Regions from separate parts of the Micromonospora sp. NPDC018662 genome, predicted to be linked through region 1. Evidence: riboswitches for the same ligand, from Rfam matches in the RefSeq annotation. Region 1 holds a riboswitch; the other holds the start of a gene.
What was found. Region 1 has a riboswitch for S-adenosylmethionine ahead of thrC (threonine synthase). Riboswitches for the same ligand answer to the same signal wherever they lie in the genome.
Positions count from the first base shown of each region.

Region 2: linked by a shared signal. The riboswitch ahead of ACH495_RS12525 (ABC transporter substrate-binding protein) and the one ahead of thrC (threonine synthase) in region 1 are both predicted to bind S-adenosylmethionine.

Region 1 covers NZ_JBISAC010000002.1:710,828-718,241, forward strand. Annotated here, with positions in the region: gene ACH495_RS08770 (GNAT family N-acetyltransferase) at 1-242, shown strand, start outside; gene paaN (phenylacetic acid degradation protein PaaN) at 303-1,976, opposite strand; gene ACH495_RS08780 (GNAT family N-acetyltransferase) at 2,029-3,048, opposite strand; gene thrC (threonine synthase) at 3,397-4,686, opposite strand; SAM riboswitch class I at 4,700-4,833, opposite strand; gene ACH495_RS08790 (DUF4232 domain-containing protein) at 5,058-5,714, shown strand; gene ACH495_RS08795 (winged helix-turn-helix domain-containing protein) at 5,858-6,085, opposite strand; gene ACH495_RS08800 (hypothetical protein) at 6,309-6,839, shown strand; gene ACH495_RS08805 (hypothetical protein) at 6,836-7,075, shown strand; gene ACH495_RS08810 (DoxX family protein) at 7,140-7,414, opposite strand, start outside.
Region 2 covers NZ_JBISAC010000003.1:653,915-661,328, forward strand. Annotated here, with positions in the region: gene ACH495_RS12505 (ABC transporter permease) at 1-950, shown strand, start outside; gene ACH495_RS12510 (carbohydrate ABC transporter permease) at 947-1,867, shown strand; gene ACH495_RS12515 (amino acid ABC transporter ATP-binding protein) at 1,868-2,611, opposite strand; gene ACH495_RS12520 (amino acid ABC transporter permease) at 2,608-3,387, opposite strand; gene ACH495_RS12525 (ABC transporter substrate-binding protein) at 3,426-4,283, opposite strand; SAM riboswitch class IV at 4,528-4,638, opposite strand; gene ACH495_RS12530 (PadR family transcriptional regulator) at 4,761-5,333, shown strand; gene ACH495_RS12535 (acyl-CoA dehydrogenase family protein) at 5,330-7,051, shown strand; gene ACH495_RS12540 (GNAT family N-acetyltransferase) at 7,102-7,414, shown strand, end outside.

The DNA of each region.
Region 1 (7,414 bases):
TGGTCTACGCGGTCTACGTGACGCCCGCTCGACGGGGCACCGGGCTGCTGGCCTCGCTGGTGGACGCGGTGGCGGCCTGGTCGCGGGCCTGCCGGCGGCCCGAGCTGATGATGGAGGTGGTGGTCGGCAACGAGCGCGCCTGCCGGGCCTACCGGAAGCTGGGCTTCACCGACACCGGGGTACGCGTCCCGCACCCCCGGCTCCCCGCCCTGCGCGAACTCCAGATGCGCCGCCCGGCCTGACGTCTGGTGTTAAGCGGGGGCCCCTCCTCTACCGAATGCGTTAAGAAGGGGCCCCGCCTTTCACGCGTGGCGGCGTGACTGCACGACGCGGAAGCGGTTGGCGACGTAGGCGCCGTCGGTCAGCGCGGAGTTCGCCGCGGGGTTCGCGCCCGAGCCGTGGAAGTCGGAGAACGCCGCCGACTGGTTGACGAACACGCCGCCGGTCAGGTTGCAGGACAGGTGCACCCCGGCGTCGATCGCCGCCGCCTCGGCCGCGTCCAGCACGGCCTCGTCGGTGGAGTAGACGGCCGCGGTCAGCGCGCCCTTCTCCCCCACCGTCTCGCGCAGGATGCGCAGGCTGTGCTCGGTCGAGTCGGTAGCGATGGCGAACGAGATCGGCCCGAACCACTCCCGCGCGTAGGTCGCGGTGTCGCCGGCGTCCAGCTTGACCACGGTCGGCGTACGCACCACGGCGCCCGGGAAGGACGGATGCTCGACGGTCCGCGACTCCAGCACCGGCTCGCCGACCTTGGTGACCTCGTCGAGCCGCTCCAGCACCCCGTCGTTGACGATCGCGCCGGTCAGCTCCACGCCCCGCGCCGGGTCGGCGGTGAGCTTGGCGACCGCGCCGGCGATCCCGGCGGCCACCTCGTCGAAGCTCTTGTGCCCCTGGTCGGTCTCGATGCCGTCGCGGGGGATCAGCAGGTTCTGCGAGGTGGTGCACATCTGACCGCTGTAGAGCGTGAGCGTGAAGCCCAGGTTGCGGCAGAGCCCGACGAAGTCGTCCGTGGAGTCGATCACCACCGTGTTCAGGCCGGCCTTCTCGGTGTAGACGGCGGCCTGCCGGGCGTTCGCCTCCAGCCAGTCGCCGTACTCGGTGGAGCCGGTGAAGTCGACGATCTTCACGGCCGGGTGCAGGGCCAGCGTCGAGGCGAGCTTCTCGCCGGCCGCCTCGGGGGCGAGCTGCACCAGGTTCGGGTCGAAGCCGGCCTCGGCGAGCACCTGCCGGGCGTACTTGACGGTGATCGCCAGCGGCAGCACGGCGCGCGGGTGCGGCTTCACGACCACCGGGTTGCCGGTGACCAGCGAGGCGAACAACCCGGGGTACGAGTTCCAGGTCGGGAACGTGTTGCAGCCGATGACCAGGGCCACCCCGCGCGGCACCACGTGGAACGTCTTGGTCATCCGCAGCGGGTCGCCCTTGCCGGCGGCCTTCTCCCAGCCGGCCGTCCCCGGGTGGCGGGTCATCTCGGCGTACGCGTAGGCGACCGCCTCCAGCGCGCGGTCCAGCGCGTGCGCGCCGCCGGCCTGGAACGCCATCACGAACGCCTGGCCGCTGGTGAACTGCACGGCGTTGGCCAGCTCGAACACGTTCTTGTGCAGCCGGTCGAGGATCTCCAGGCAGACGCCCGCGCGGGCCTTCGGGCCGGCGTCGCGCCAGGCCGGCAGCGCGGCGGTGGCGGCGGCCACCAGCTCGTCCGCGCCGGCGTGCGGGTAGCGCACGTCCAGCGCCACGCCGAACGGGCTGGCCTCGGTGGCCACGGTGGTGCCGTCACTCGCCTGGTCGAGCGGGAAGTCGCCGCCCAGGTACGCCTCGAAGGCGGCCTTACCGTCGGCGGCGGCGGTCTCGCCGTACACCCGGGGGCTGGGCGACTCGGGATAGGCGGACCAGTACCCGCGCTCCGTGATGGCGGTCAGCGCCCGGTCGAGGGTCTCGGCGTGCCTGGCGTACAGGGGGTGCGGGGTCTCCGTCATGCCCGCCATCATGCAACAGAAAGGCACCAGATCAGTAGGGGCGTGTCACAAGTCAGATCGTCAACTGCCAGTCGACCGAGCCGGCGACCGGGCGGAAGCCGAGCTGCTCGTTGATCGCGATCATGTGACTGTTGGCGGCGGCGTTCCAGGTGTCGACGGTACGCAGCGCCGGTTCGCGCTCCAGCGCGTACGCCAGGTTGGTGGTCTTGCAGAGCAGGCCGAGCCGGTGGCCGCGGTGGCCGGGGTCGACGATGGTGATCTGCTGCCAGGCGTGGTCGGTGCTGCTCGCCTCCAGGCTGAGCTGGCTCCAGCCGACCAGCCGGCCGGACGCCTCGTGCACCGCACCGGTGTTGTAGCGGCGCACGCCCCGGGCGTCGAGCGCCCGCTCCACGCCCCGCTTCCGCTGCGCGTCCATCTTCTGCTGCTCCCACGCCAGCTCGCCCATGGGCGCGTCGAGCAGCAGCCGGCCCTCCAGGTGGGCGATGTCCGCGACGTACTCGTCGGGGGTGTGGTCGCGCCAGCGCACGGTGCGGTAGCCGGTGGCCGCCGCGCGGGCGTCGGCCAGCAGCGCGGCCAGCCGGGCCCGGTCGAGCGCGGTGATGTCGAGCCGGCGGCGGACGTCGGTGTTCGCCGGTTTCGCGCCCATGGCGGCGGCGAACGCCGCGCCGGGGAACACCCGCTCCGCCTCGCCGGGCAGCGCGGCGGCGGTGGAGCCGACCAGCCGCTTGCCGCCGTGCTCCCGGAGCAGGCGTACGCCGTGCCCGTGCAGCGCGCGCCCGATCCCGCGACGCCGGCGGTCCGGGTCGACCACCAGCTCGACGCCGGCGTTCTCGACGTTGTCCAGCGTGTGCAGGTGGAGCCGGAGCCAGCCGACCGGCTCCCCGTCGAGGCGGGCGACGAGCCACCGCCCGGCGATGCCGGGCATCGGGTGCCGCAGCAGCGCCTCGAACCGCCGGCGGCAGGTCGGCGGCAGGTCCGGCTCGTCGACGGCGCGGGCCGCCTCCGCGATCCGGTACGCCGCGTCCAGCGTCGGCGTGTCGGCGACGTCCAGCGGGGTGACGGTCAGGCCCATGGCGGTGAGCCTGCCCCGGAAGAAGCGACAGGGCCAGCGGTTTTCCGCTGGCCCTGTCCTACGTTGGTCGGGAGGGACGTCCGCACAACGCCTCCGGCGTTGGGTCGCAAAACTTTGAAAAGTCTCCGGCGAAAGCCCTCCCGCACGGAGCATCTTGCGCCGTCCGGTTCCTGCCGTCAAGTCCTCCGGTGACAGTTTTCCGACACTCCCCGCACTCCCCCCGTCACCCCCCGCCCCTCCCGCGCGAGCCCCACCCCACTCAGGCGGCGCGCTGATTCACGGAAAGTGTGGCTATTTCGTCCCGGATAGCCACACTTTCCGGGAAAGAGCGGGCATGGGGGTGAGGGGTCAGGAGAGGAGGCCGGCGTCTCGGGCGGCGCGGAGGTTGGGCTTGATGCGGTGGGTGGGGCCGGACTCGGCGGCCACCGCGTCGAGCGTCTTCAGGCCCTCGCCGGTGTTGAAGATCACCGTCTCGGCGGCCGGGTCGAGCTTCCCCGACTCGACCAGCTTGCGCAGCACCGCCACCGTCACGCCGCCCGCGGTCTCGGCGAACACGCCGGTGGTCCGCGCCAGCAGCGTGATCCCGGCGCGGATCTCGTCGTCGTCGGCGTACTCCATCCAGCCGCCGGTGCGGCGGACCGCCTCCAGCGCGTAGACGCCGGCCGCCGGGTCGCCGATGTTCAACGACTTGGCGATGCCGGTCGGCTTGACCGGGACGATGGTGTCGCGGTCGTCGTGCAGCGCGGTGGCGATCGGGTTGCAGCCGGCGGACTGCGCGCCGAACACCTTCCAGCCACCGGCCGGCGCCTCGACCAGCCCGATCTCGACCAGCTCGGTGAACGCCTTGTCGATCTTCGTCAGCAGCTCGCCGCTGGCCATCGGGATCACCACCTGGGCGGGGATCCGCCAGCCGAGCTGCTCGGCCACCTCGTAGCCGAGCGTCTTGGAGCCCTCGGCGTAGAACGGCCGGACGTTCACGTTGACGAACGCGGTGTCCTCGAACTCGTCGGTCTCCACCAGCTCGCCGCAGAGCCGGTTCACGTCGTCGTACGAGCCGTCGATGGCGACCAGGTCACCGCCGTAGACCGCGGTGGTGACGACCTTCCCCTGCTCCAGGTCGCTGGGGATGAACACCACCGACGGTACGCCGGCGCGGGCCGCGTGCGCGGCGACCGAGTTGGCCAGGTTGCCGGTGGACGCGCAGGCGTAGCGGGTGAAGCCGAGGGCGCGGGCGGCGGTCAACGCCACCGACACCACCCGGTCCTTGAACGAGTGGGTGGGGTTGGCGCTGTCGTCCTTCACCCAGAGCGGCGCGGTGAGGCCCAGCTCGGCGGCGAGGTGACCGGCGGCGACCAGCGGGGTCAGCCCCGGGTCGAGGGTGACCCGGGTGGCCGGGTCCTGGCCGGCGGGGAGCAGGGCGGCGTACCGCCAGATGCTGTCCGGGCCGGCCTCGATCTGCTCGCGGGTGACGGTGGCCAGGGCGGCGGTGTCGTAGTCGACCTCCAGCGGGCCGAAACACTCGTAGCAGGCGTGCTGCGCGGCCAGCGGGTAGCGCGCGGAACAGGCGCGACAGACCAGGGCGCGGGCCGGGCTGCGGGTGGTGTCGATGCCGGAGACGGCGGGAAGCGTCGACGTCATGTCGAGGAAGTTCCTCTCATCTTTCCCCGCATCGCCGGGTGCGGCGGGGACGGAATTGGCACCTGCCCGCAGGGCGCTCGCCATCGAGCGTGCGGGTGGTTGCCGGGGCGTCGTCGGGCCGTATCCCTCAGCCCCTCTGGATGAGGTATGCAGTTGTGCCGTCGAGTCTATGCGCCGCCCACCGTGCCGCCACCCGGGGTTCCCACCCTCTGGGCCGCCCCCACCGACTCCCACCTCCCCACCCTCACCCCACCCCCGTGGTTGATCATGACGTTGGCAGCGACAAATCGGACCGCGCCTGCCGCCAACTTCATGATCGCCAAGGGGGTGGCGGGACTTCGGGAGGGTGGGGTGGGTGGGATGATCCTCGGATGCGGAGGATGTGCGCGGGGATCGGGGTCCTTGTCGGGGGGACGCTGCTGGTGGGCTGCGCTCCGACGCCCGCCCGGGTCGACCCGCTGCCCATTGCGCCGGAGCGGCCGGGCGTCGAGGCGGCGCCGTCCACCCCGCCGCCGTCCACCCCTCCGCCCTGCACGCCGGAGGGCATCCGGATTACCGAGCTCGGGGTGAGCGCCGCGATGGGGCTGCGGGCCATGGGCCTGGAGCTGGTCAACTGCGGCAACCAGCCGTACGAGCTGCGCGGCCATCCGGCGGTCAAGCTGCGGGACGCCGACGGGGACCCGATCACCGTCCGGATCATCCCCGGCGCGAAGGGGATCACCTCCGGCTTCGACGCCCCGCCCACCCGGCTCGTGCTGCGCCCCGGCGAACGGGCCGGCGCCGCACTGCTCTGGCGAAACACGGTCACCGACCCGACAGTGGTGGCCACCGCGGGCGCTCAGCTCGACGTCGCGCCGGTGGCCGGTCGGCCGACGCAACCGGTGGCGCTGGACGGGCCGATCGACCTCGGCAACACCGGCCGGCTCGGGGTCAGCGCCTGGAAGCGCCGCGACGCCGACCCGACCACAAAACCGGTCACGCCGAGCGCCCCACCCTCCGCGGCGGAGACCCCGGACAACCCACTCTGACCGCCACGCCTGCACCGCCGACAGCAATCGGAGAGATCTTGGAAGGAAAGTGCCCCTCCAAGGGCCATCTCCTTCCAAGATCTCGGGCCGTGGCGGTGAGGGACCTCGCGACAGCCGCAGTGGGGTGGATTGCCCCCGGGTAGTTATCCATTCACCTCGCGCACGAACACCCCGCGGCCGGGAGCGCCGACGACCACCCCACGGTCGCGCAACAGTGCCACCGCCCGCGCAGCCGTGGAGAACGACACCGAGTAGAGGTCGGCGAGCTGCGAGTAGGACGGAAGCTTGGCACCCGGCCCGTACTCGCCGCTCTTGATCCGACCGGTGATGTCGGCGGCGATGTCGCTGTAACTCAATGGAATCGCGGGCACGGCGGTCCTCCCGGGTTGGCGGTCCCATCTGATCACGGCACGCAACTCACCTCAAGCGCTTGGTTGACCTATGTCACTAGGAGCAATAGCATCGAAGCGAGTCGCCCGGGTTGGCACCAGGGCGTCCCCCCGGGACAAGAGAGCCCGGACCGCGCCGGAGCAGCGCACCTTCGACGGGACCAATGCGCTGCTCCGGCACCCCACCAGGCAAAGGAGGCGTGATGTGACGAGTTCGGAGGTGCCCGCCGCCAGCGCGATCTGGGCGGTCGAACAGGTGACCGGCGAGCTGCGGGAGACGTACCTCGACGTGGCCGCCGCCGCCGTGCTGCTGGAGCGCGTCGGCGCGGGCTGCGCGCATCCGGCGATCAAGCTGGCCCGGCGCAGCGGCGAGGACGCCCTCGACCTGGCCGGCGACGCGGAATTCCAGGTCAGTGACGGGGTACGCCGGCTGCGCGTGGCCGCCGGACACCGGGACACCGCCACCATCGGCGGGCTGGTCGAGGCGCTGGACGGGGTGCGGGACCGGTTGGGCGCGGCGGCCGATCGGATCGGGCGGCTCCCGGCCCGGATCACCGCTGCCGGGCGGCAGCTCTCCGTCGCCGGCCGGGACGACGACCCGGTCAGCGGCACGACGGTCCGGCAGTGGCAGGACGGCGCCGAACGACTCGCCCGGATGGCGGAGAGCCTGACGTCGGCCGCTGCGGCGCTGTCGTCGTACACCGAGGGGTTGACCGACGGGGGTCGACCACGGTGACCGACCCGCACTGGATCATCCACCTGCCCACCACCCTGACCAGCGTCGACGAGGCCGCCGCCCTGTCCATGGCGCTGCGCCGTTCGCTCGGGCACGTGCTCGCCATCGACTTCGGTGAGACCACGCTGTCCGAGGAGGACCGACAGTCGGTGCGGACCCGGGTCTGGTGCGACGCCCCGCTCGCCACCTCCCGACGCTGCTCCCGCGCGGCGGCCCACTCCGGCCGCTGCCGCTGACGGATCGTGGTACGGAACCGCCCTCGGAAGGGCGCTCCCGTACCACGATCTCGGGGACGGCGGGTCAGGCGGGGACGGAGGCGCGGCGGGTCGCCGGGGTGGCGTCGGCGGGGGCGCGACGACGGGAGATCAGCGCGTCGAGCGCCCAGGTGCCCGGGCCGAGCACCGCGACCAGCAGGAACGACCAGCAGAAGAGCGCGGCCAGCTCGCCGCCGTTCTTCATCGGCAGCAGGCCGTGCGGCTGGTGGACCACGAAGTACGCGTACGCCATCGAGCCGGAGGCGAGCAGCGCGGCGGGCCGGGTGACCAGGCCGACGAGCACCAGCACGCCGCAGACGA
Region 2 (7,414 bases), on a different contig from region 1:
CCCGTACGCCCCGCCGTCGCCGGGTGCCGCTGCGCACCCGGCTGCGCCGGGACTGGCAGTTGCTGGCCATGGTGGCGCCCGGCTTCCTGGTGCTGCTGATCTTCAGCTACCTGCCGATCGCCGGCAACGTCATCGCGTTCCAGGACTACAACCCCTACCTGGGCGACAACCCGTGGTCGGCGTTCACGCACAGCAACTGGATCGGCTTCGGCCAGTTCCAGCTCCTCTTCGACGACCCGGCGTTCTGGGACGCGTTCCGCAACACCCTCGCCATCACCGCGTTCCAGCTGGTGTTCTTCTTCCCGCTGCCGATCCTGCTGGCGGTCATGCTGCACAACCTGCTCTCCAGCCGGCTGCGCGGGTTCGTCCAGACCATCGTCTACCTGCCACACTTCTTCAGCTGGGTGCTGGTGATCAGCTTCTTCGTCGCCATGCTCGGCGGGGCCGGGTTGCTGGCGCAGACCATGCGCGACGCCGGCATGCAGCCGTGGAACGTGATGACCAACCCGGACACGTTCATCGTGCTGGTCACCGCCGAAGCGGTCTGGAAGGACGTGGGCTGGGGCACCATCGTGTTCCTGGCCGCGCTCTCCACCATCGACCAGAACCTCTACGAGGCGGCCGCCGCGGACGGCGCCGGACGGTGGCGGCGGCTCTGGCACATCACGCTGCCCGGCCTGCGCCCGGTGATCATCCTGCTGCTCATCCTGCGCCTCGGCGACGCGCTCTCGGTCGGTTTCGAGCAGTTCCTGCTGCAACGCGACGCGGTCGGCCGGCAGGCCGCCGAGGTGCTCGACACCTTCGTCTACCACTTCTCCATCGCCACCGGGAACTACGGCTACGGCGCGGCGGCCGGCCTGTTCAAGGCCGTCATCGGCCTGGTGCTCATCCTGGCCGCGAACCGGGTGGCGCACCTGCTCGGCGAACGAGGGATCTACTCGAAGTCATGACCGTGACCATCCGCCGGCCATCCGGCACGCGCCCCCGCCGCCCGGTGTGGGAGGAACCACCGACCCCGGTCGGCCAGGGGTTCAAGGCGCTCCTGCTCACCCTGCTGGTGCTCGGAGTGCTCTTCCCGCTCTGGGTGGTGCTGGTGACCAGCCTCTCCTCCCGCCAGACCATCGCCGACGCCGGCGGCCTGGTGGTGGTGCCGAAGGGGATCGACACCTCGGCCTACCAGACCATCCTCGCCGGCGGGGCGGTCACCCGGGCGCTGTGGATCAGCACGCTGGTCACCGTGTGCGGCACCGCGATCGCACTGACCGTCACCGTGCTCGCCGCGTACGGGCTGTCCCGGCCGGGCTCGCTGGGCCACCGCTGGCTGCTGGCGTACTTCCTGATCCCGTTCCTGCTCTACCCGCCGCTGGTGCCCCGCTACCTGGTGGTCACCGGGCTCGGGCTGAAGGACACCATCTGGGCGCTGGTGCTGCCGCCGGCGATCAGCGTGTTCAACCTGGTCGTGGTGCGCGGGTTCGTCCAGGGCATCCCGCAGGAGCTGCTGGACAGCGCCCGCATCGACGGCGCCAGCGACTTCCGTACGCTGGGTCGGATCGTGCTGCCGCTGTCCCGCGCGGTGATCGCCGTGGTCGGGCTCTTCTACGCGGTCAGCTACTGGAACGTCTGGTTCGACGCGCTGCTGTTCATCGACCGCAACGACATGTACCCGATCCAGCGGGTGCTCCAGAGCTACCTGCTGGCCGGGCAGGCGCCGCACACCTCCGGCGGCACCACCGGGGTGACCATGCCGCCGACCGAGGCGATCAAGATGGCGGTGGTGGTGCTGACCGTCGCGCCGATCGTCGCGGTCTACCCGTTCATCCAGCGGCACTTCATCAAGGGCGTGCTGATCGGCGCGGTGAAGGGCTGATCAGAGCACCTGGGACAGGAACCGTCGCAGCCGGGGGTGTTGGGGAGCCTCGAACACGGCGGCCGGCGACCCCGCCTCCAGCACCACGCCGGCGTCCATGAACGCGACGGTGTCGGCGACGGTGCGGGCGAAGCCCATCTCGTGCGTGACCACCACCATGGTCATGCCGGCGGCGGCCAGGTCGGCCATCACCGCGAGCACGCCCTTGACCAGCTCCGGGTCCAGCGCCGAGGTGGCCTCGTCGAAGAGCATCACCTGCGGTCGCAGCGCGAGCGCCCGGGCGATGGCGACGCGCTGCTGCTGGCCGCCGGAGAGCTGCGCCGGCCGGGCGTCGGCCTTCGCGGCCAGGCCCACCAGGTCGAGCTGGGCGCGGGCGAGCGCGACCGCCTGGTCCTCGTCGAGCTTCTTCAGCTTCCGCAGCGCGAGCGTGACGTTGCGCAGCACGCTCAGGTGCGGGAACAGGTTGAACTGCTGGAACACCATGCCGATCCGCTGTCGCAGCGCGTCCGGGTCGTCGCGCAGCACGCTGCGGCCGTCCAGCAGCACGTCGCCCCGGTCCGGCTCGATCAGCCGGTTGATGGTGCGCAGCAGCGTGGACTTGCCGGAACCGGACGGCCCGATCACACAGGCGGTGCCGCCCCGGGCCACGTCCAGGTCGGCGCCGCGCAGCACCCGGTGCGCGCCGAACGCCAGGTGCACGTCGCGGACGGCGAGGCTGACCGAGGTGGCGGTGCTGGTGCTCATCGCGGGTCCCTTCCGGTCGGGGTGACGCCGGCCGGCGTCAGGTCGGGTTCGGGCTCGGGCGGCGGGGCGGTCGGGCGGCCCTGGCGCAGCCGGCGGTCCAGCCAGTTGACCGCGTGCGTCAGCGGCACGGTCAGCAGCAGGTAGCACAGGCCGGCCAGCAGCAGCGCGGACTGGTTGCCGGTGTTCGCCGCGTAGTCCTGGCCGATCCGGAACAGCTCGCGCTGGCTGGCCAGCAGGCCGAGGAAGTAGACCAGGCTGGAGTCCTTGATCAACGCGATGAGCTGGTTGACCCAGGCGGGCAGCACCCGGCGTACGCCCTGCGGGATGACCACCAGGCGCATCGACTCGGCCCAGGAGAAGCCGAGGGCGCGGGCGCCCTCCAACTGGGCGGCCTCCACGCTCAGGATGCCGGCCCGGAAGATCTCGCCGAGGTAGGCGGCGGCGATCAGCGACAGCGCCAGCACGCCCAGCGGGTAGGGGTTGGGGCCCCACACCGCCATGCCCAGCGGCGCCAGGCCGACGCCGATGAGCAGGATGGTGGCCGCGGCCGGGAGGCCGCGGAACACGTCGGTGTAGACCCGGGCCGGCCACCGCAACCATCGGGTACGCGAGATGCCGGCGACCGCCAGCAGCATGCCCAGCACCGAGCCGAGCAGGGCGGCGGAGACCGCCAGGAGCAGCGTGTTGGGCAACCCGACGGTCAGCATCTCGGGCAGCGCCTCGCGCATCGAGTCCCAGTCGAAGAACGTCTCCCAGAGGGTGCTCAGTGGATCCATGGTTCCTCCGTCCGCCCCGCTCGTGTCCGGCTGTCCGCTCAGGAGGCGGCCGACGGCGAGGGCGTCGCCACCGAGCCGCTGCCGGGCGTGAAGTCGGCCGGGATCGGCCGTCCGGGGTAGTACTGCGCCTGGAGCTTGCTCCACGTCCCGTCCGCGATCACCTCGTCGAGGCCCTTGTTCAGCGCCTCGCGCAGCTTGTCGTTGCCCTTGGCCACGGCGTACGCGGTGGGGGCCGTGCTGAGCTGCTTCGCCGCGACCTTGATCTTGCCGGTGCTGTCGGCCGCCGACTTGTCGCCGATCTCGGCGGGCGCGATCCAGGCGTCGGCGGTGCCGGCCTTGAGCTGGTTGACCGCGCCGTTGTAGTCGGGCACCCGCACCGGGTCCAGGTTCTGCCGGGTGGCGAAGTCGTCCTGCACGGTGCCCTGGACCACCACCACCCGCTTGCCGGCGAGCTGGTCGAAGCCGGTGATCGGGGAGCCGGCCGGCACGTCCAGGCCGAAGTAGCCGAAGTCGTAGCCGTTGCCGAAGTCCACTGTCTTCTTCCGCGCCTCGGTGACCGTGATCGAGGAGCTGCCGACGTCGAACTTGCGGTTGTTGACCTGGGAGAGCAGGGCGGAGAAGTCGGTGCCGACGAACTCCACCTCGAGGCCCACCTTGCCGGCGACGGCGCGCAGCAGGTCGTTGTCGAAGCCGGTGAACTCGCCGTCCTTCAGGTAGACGTTCGGCGGGGCGTCGGTGAGCGTGCCGGCCCGGATCACACCGGGTCGGAGCAAGCCGTACGGGTTGTCGGCCTGGTCGGCGGCGTCACCGCCGCCGCAGGCGGTCAGCGCGCTGGCGGCGAGCACGGCGGCGGCGCCGAGCGCGGCGACGCGGGTCAGGACGGTACGGATACGCACGATGTCTCTCCAGAGTGGACGAACACGCGGGACGCGTGTCGGTGCCGGCGCCGCCGGGCACGGCGGAGCCGGGAAGGGTGGATCGGGAAGAGGGTGGAACGCCTGCTCAGCGCGCGTCGCGACAGCTGTCGCTGCACACCCGCATCAGGTCGACGTGGCGGCGCTTGACCAGCGCGAGGCCGGCCCGGGTGAGGGGTGGTGCGAACATGGGTCTCCCTGGTCCGTCGGTGCTGACCTGGGTGCCAGGCCACGCTTGCACCGGCGGCTGCCGGTGCCTGGTCCTCACCCGGAGCACCCCACCGTGGTGGAGGGTTGCCGGCCAGCGAGCCGGGGCTTGACGCTGGCGCTCATGACCTGCCGAAAGGCTAGCAGCACCGGGTCGCCGGCCGTCCAGCCGTTATGACCACCCTCACGCGCCGTGCCTTACCGCCCGGCTGGGTCTTGCTATGCAACAAGGTGCATAGCAAGATGGCCGGCATGTCGCTGGAGCACGCCATCCTCGTCTCGCTGCTGGAGCAGCCCGCCTCCGGCTACGAGCTGGCCCGGCGCTTCGACCGCTCGATCGGGCGCTTCTGGACCGCCACCCACCAGCAGATCTACCGCGTGCTCAAACAGATGGCCGGGGACGACCGGATCACCGGTGTCGAGGTCGGCCAGGAGAGCCTGCCGGACAAGACGGTCTGGTCGGTCACCCCGGCCGGCCGGGCCACGCTCGTCGACTGGCTGCACGCCCCGGTGCGCCCGGAGGCGGTGCGACACGAACTGGCCGTCAAGATCCGTGGCGCCGCGTTCGACGACGCGGCCGGGCGCGCCACGCTGGTCACCGAGGTCGAGCGCTACCGCGCCGACCACGAGGCCGTCCTCGCCGGCTACCTGGCCGGCGAACGCCGCGACTTCCCGCACCCCGACCCACCCGACGCCCGCGCGGCGCTCCAGCACGTGGTGCTGCGCGGCGGCATCGCGTACGAGCGGATGGTGCTGGCCTGGCTGGACGACGTCCTGGCCACCCTCCGCGACCTCGACCTCGACCCGGAAAGGCCCTCCGCGTGAGCGACCCGCTGCTGTTCCACCCGCACCGCTACGACCCCGCCGACCTCGACGAGACCTCGCGGCGGCTGCTGCGCGCCACGATCGACTGGTTCGAGACGCGCGGCAAGCGCGCCCTGGTCGACAGCTACCACGCCCGCGAGTGGTACGCCGACTTCCTCGACTTCGCCGCCCGGGAACGCCTCTTCGCCACGTTCCTCACCCCGGCCGCCGACGGCGGCGACGACGCCGACAAGCGCTGGGACACCGCCCGCAACGCCGCGCTCAGCGAGGTCCTCGGCTTCTACGGGCTCGGCTACTGGTACACCTGGCAGGTCACCGTGCTCGGCCTCGGGCCGGTGTGGTCCAGCGGCAACGCCGCCGCCCGGGCCCGCGCCGCCGAACTGCTCGACCAGGGCCACGTGATGGCGTTCGGCCTCTCCGAGCGGCCGCACGGCGCCGACATCTACGCCACCGACATGCTGCTCACCCCCGACGGCGCGGGTGGTTTCCGGGCCACCGGCGGCAAGTACTACATCGGCAACGGCAACGTCGCCGGCCTGGTCTCGGTCTTCGGCCGGCGCGCCGACGTCGAGGGCCCCGAGGGGTACGTGTTCTTCGCCGCCGACAGCCGGCACCCGGCGTACCGGCTGGTCCGCAACGTGGTCGCCGCCCAGATGTACGTCTCCGAGTTCCGGCTGGAGGACTACCCGGTCCGGGCCGAGGACGTGCTGCACACCGGGCCGGCCGCGTTCGACGCCGCGCTGAACACGGTCAACGTCGGCAAGTTCAACCTCTGCACCGCGTCCATCGGCATCTGCGAGCACGCCATGTACGAGGCGGTCACCCACGCCCACGGCCGGGTGCTCTACGGCCGGCGGGTCACCGACTTCCCGCACGTGCGCCGCGAGCTGACCGACGCGTACGCCCGGCTGGTCGCGATGAAGCTGTTCAGCGACCGGGCGGTCGACTACTTCCGCTCGGCCGGCCCGGACGACCGGCGCTACCTGCTGTTCAACCCGATGACCAAGATGAAGGTCACCACCGAGGGCGAGAAGGTGATCGACCTGCTCTGGGACGTCATCGCCGCCAAGGGCTTCGAGGCCGACACCTACTTCGACAAGGCCGCCAAGGACATCCGCGGCCTGCCGAAGCTGGAGGGCACCGTGCACGTCAACCTGGCACTGATCCTGAAGTTCATGCCCAACTATCTGTTCCGGCCGCAGCCGCACCCGCCGGTGTCGACCCGGCGGGACGCGGCCGACGACGCGTTCCTGTTCCGGCAGGGCCCGGCGCGCGGCCTCGGCGCGATCCGCTTCCACGACTGGCGCGCCGCGTACGACGCGCACGCCCACCTGCCGAACGTGGCCCGGTTCCGGGAACAGGCCGACGGGTTGGTCACGCTGCTCGCCACGCACGCGCCGGACGAGACGCAGCAGCGCGACCTGGACTTCCTGCTCACCATCGGCCAGCTCTTCGCGCTCGTGGTCTACGGGCAGCTCGTCCTGGAGCAGGCGGAGCTGACCGGTCTCGACCCGGACCTGCTCGACGAGATCTTCGACCTGCTGGTGCGGGACTTCTCCGGCTACGCCACCGAGCTGAACGGCAAGCCGGCCACCACCGACGAGCAGGCCGCCTGGGCGCTCGCCCACGTCCGCCGCCCGGTGGTCGACGCCGACCGCACGGCCCGGGTGTGGCAGCGGGTGGCCGACCTGGCCGGCGAGTACGAGATGCGGCCGTGAGCGGCGGAATCGGCGCGCGCGACGGCCCGCCCGACCGGTAGGTTGCACGGATGTTCGCGCTTGCCCTGACCGACGACGCCGAGCTGCGACCGTTGCAGCCCTGGCACGCCGACGAGTTCCTCGCCAACCTCGACCGCTGCCGGGAGCACATCGCGCCCTGGGTCGGTGCGTCGTTCGTGGCCACCGACGCCGAGTCGGCCCGCCGCGTCCTCCAGGCGTACGCCGACCGGTGGGCCCGCGACGACGGCGGGATCTGGGGCATCTGGCAGCGCGGCACGCTCGTCGGCGGCGTACTGCTGGTGTCGCTGAGCACCGCGCGCGGCGTCTGCGAGGCCGGCTGCTGGCTGGAGGCGGACGCCCAGG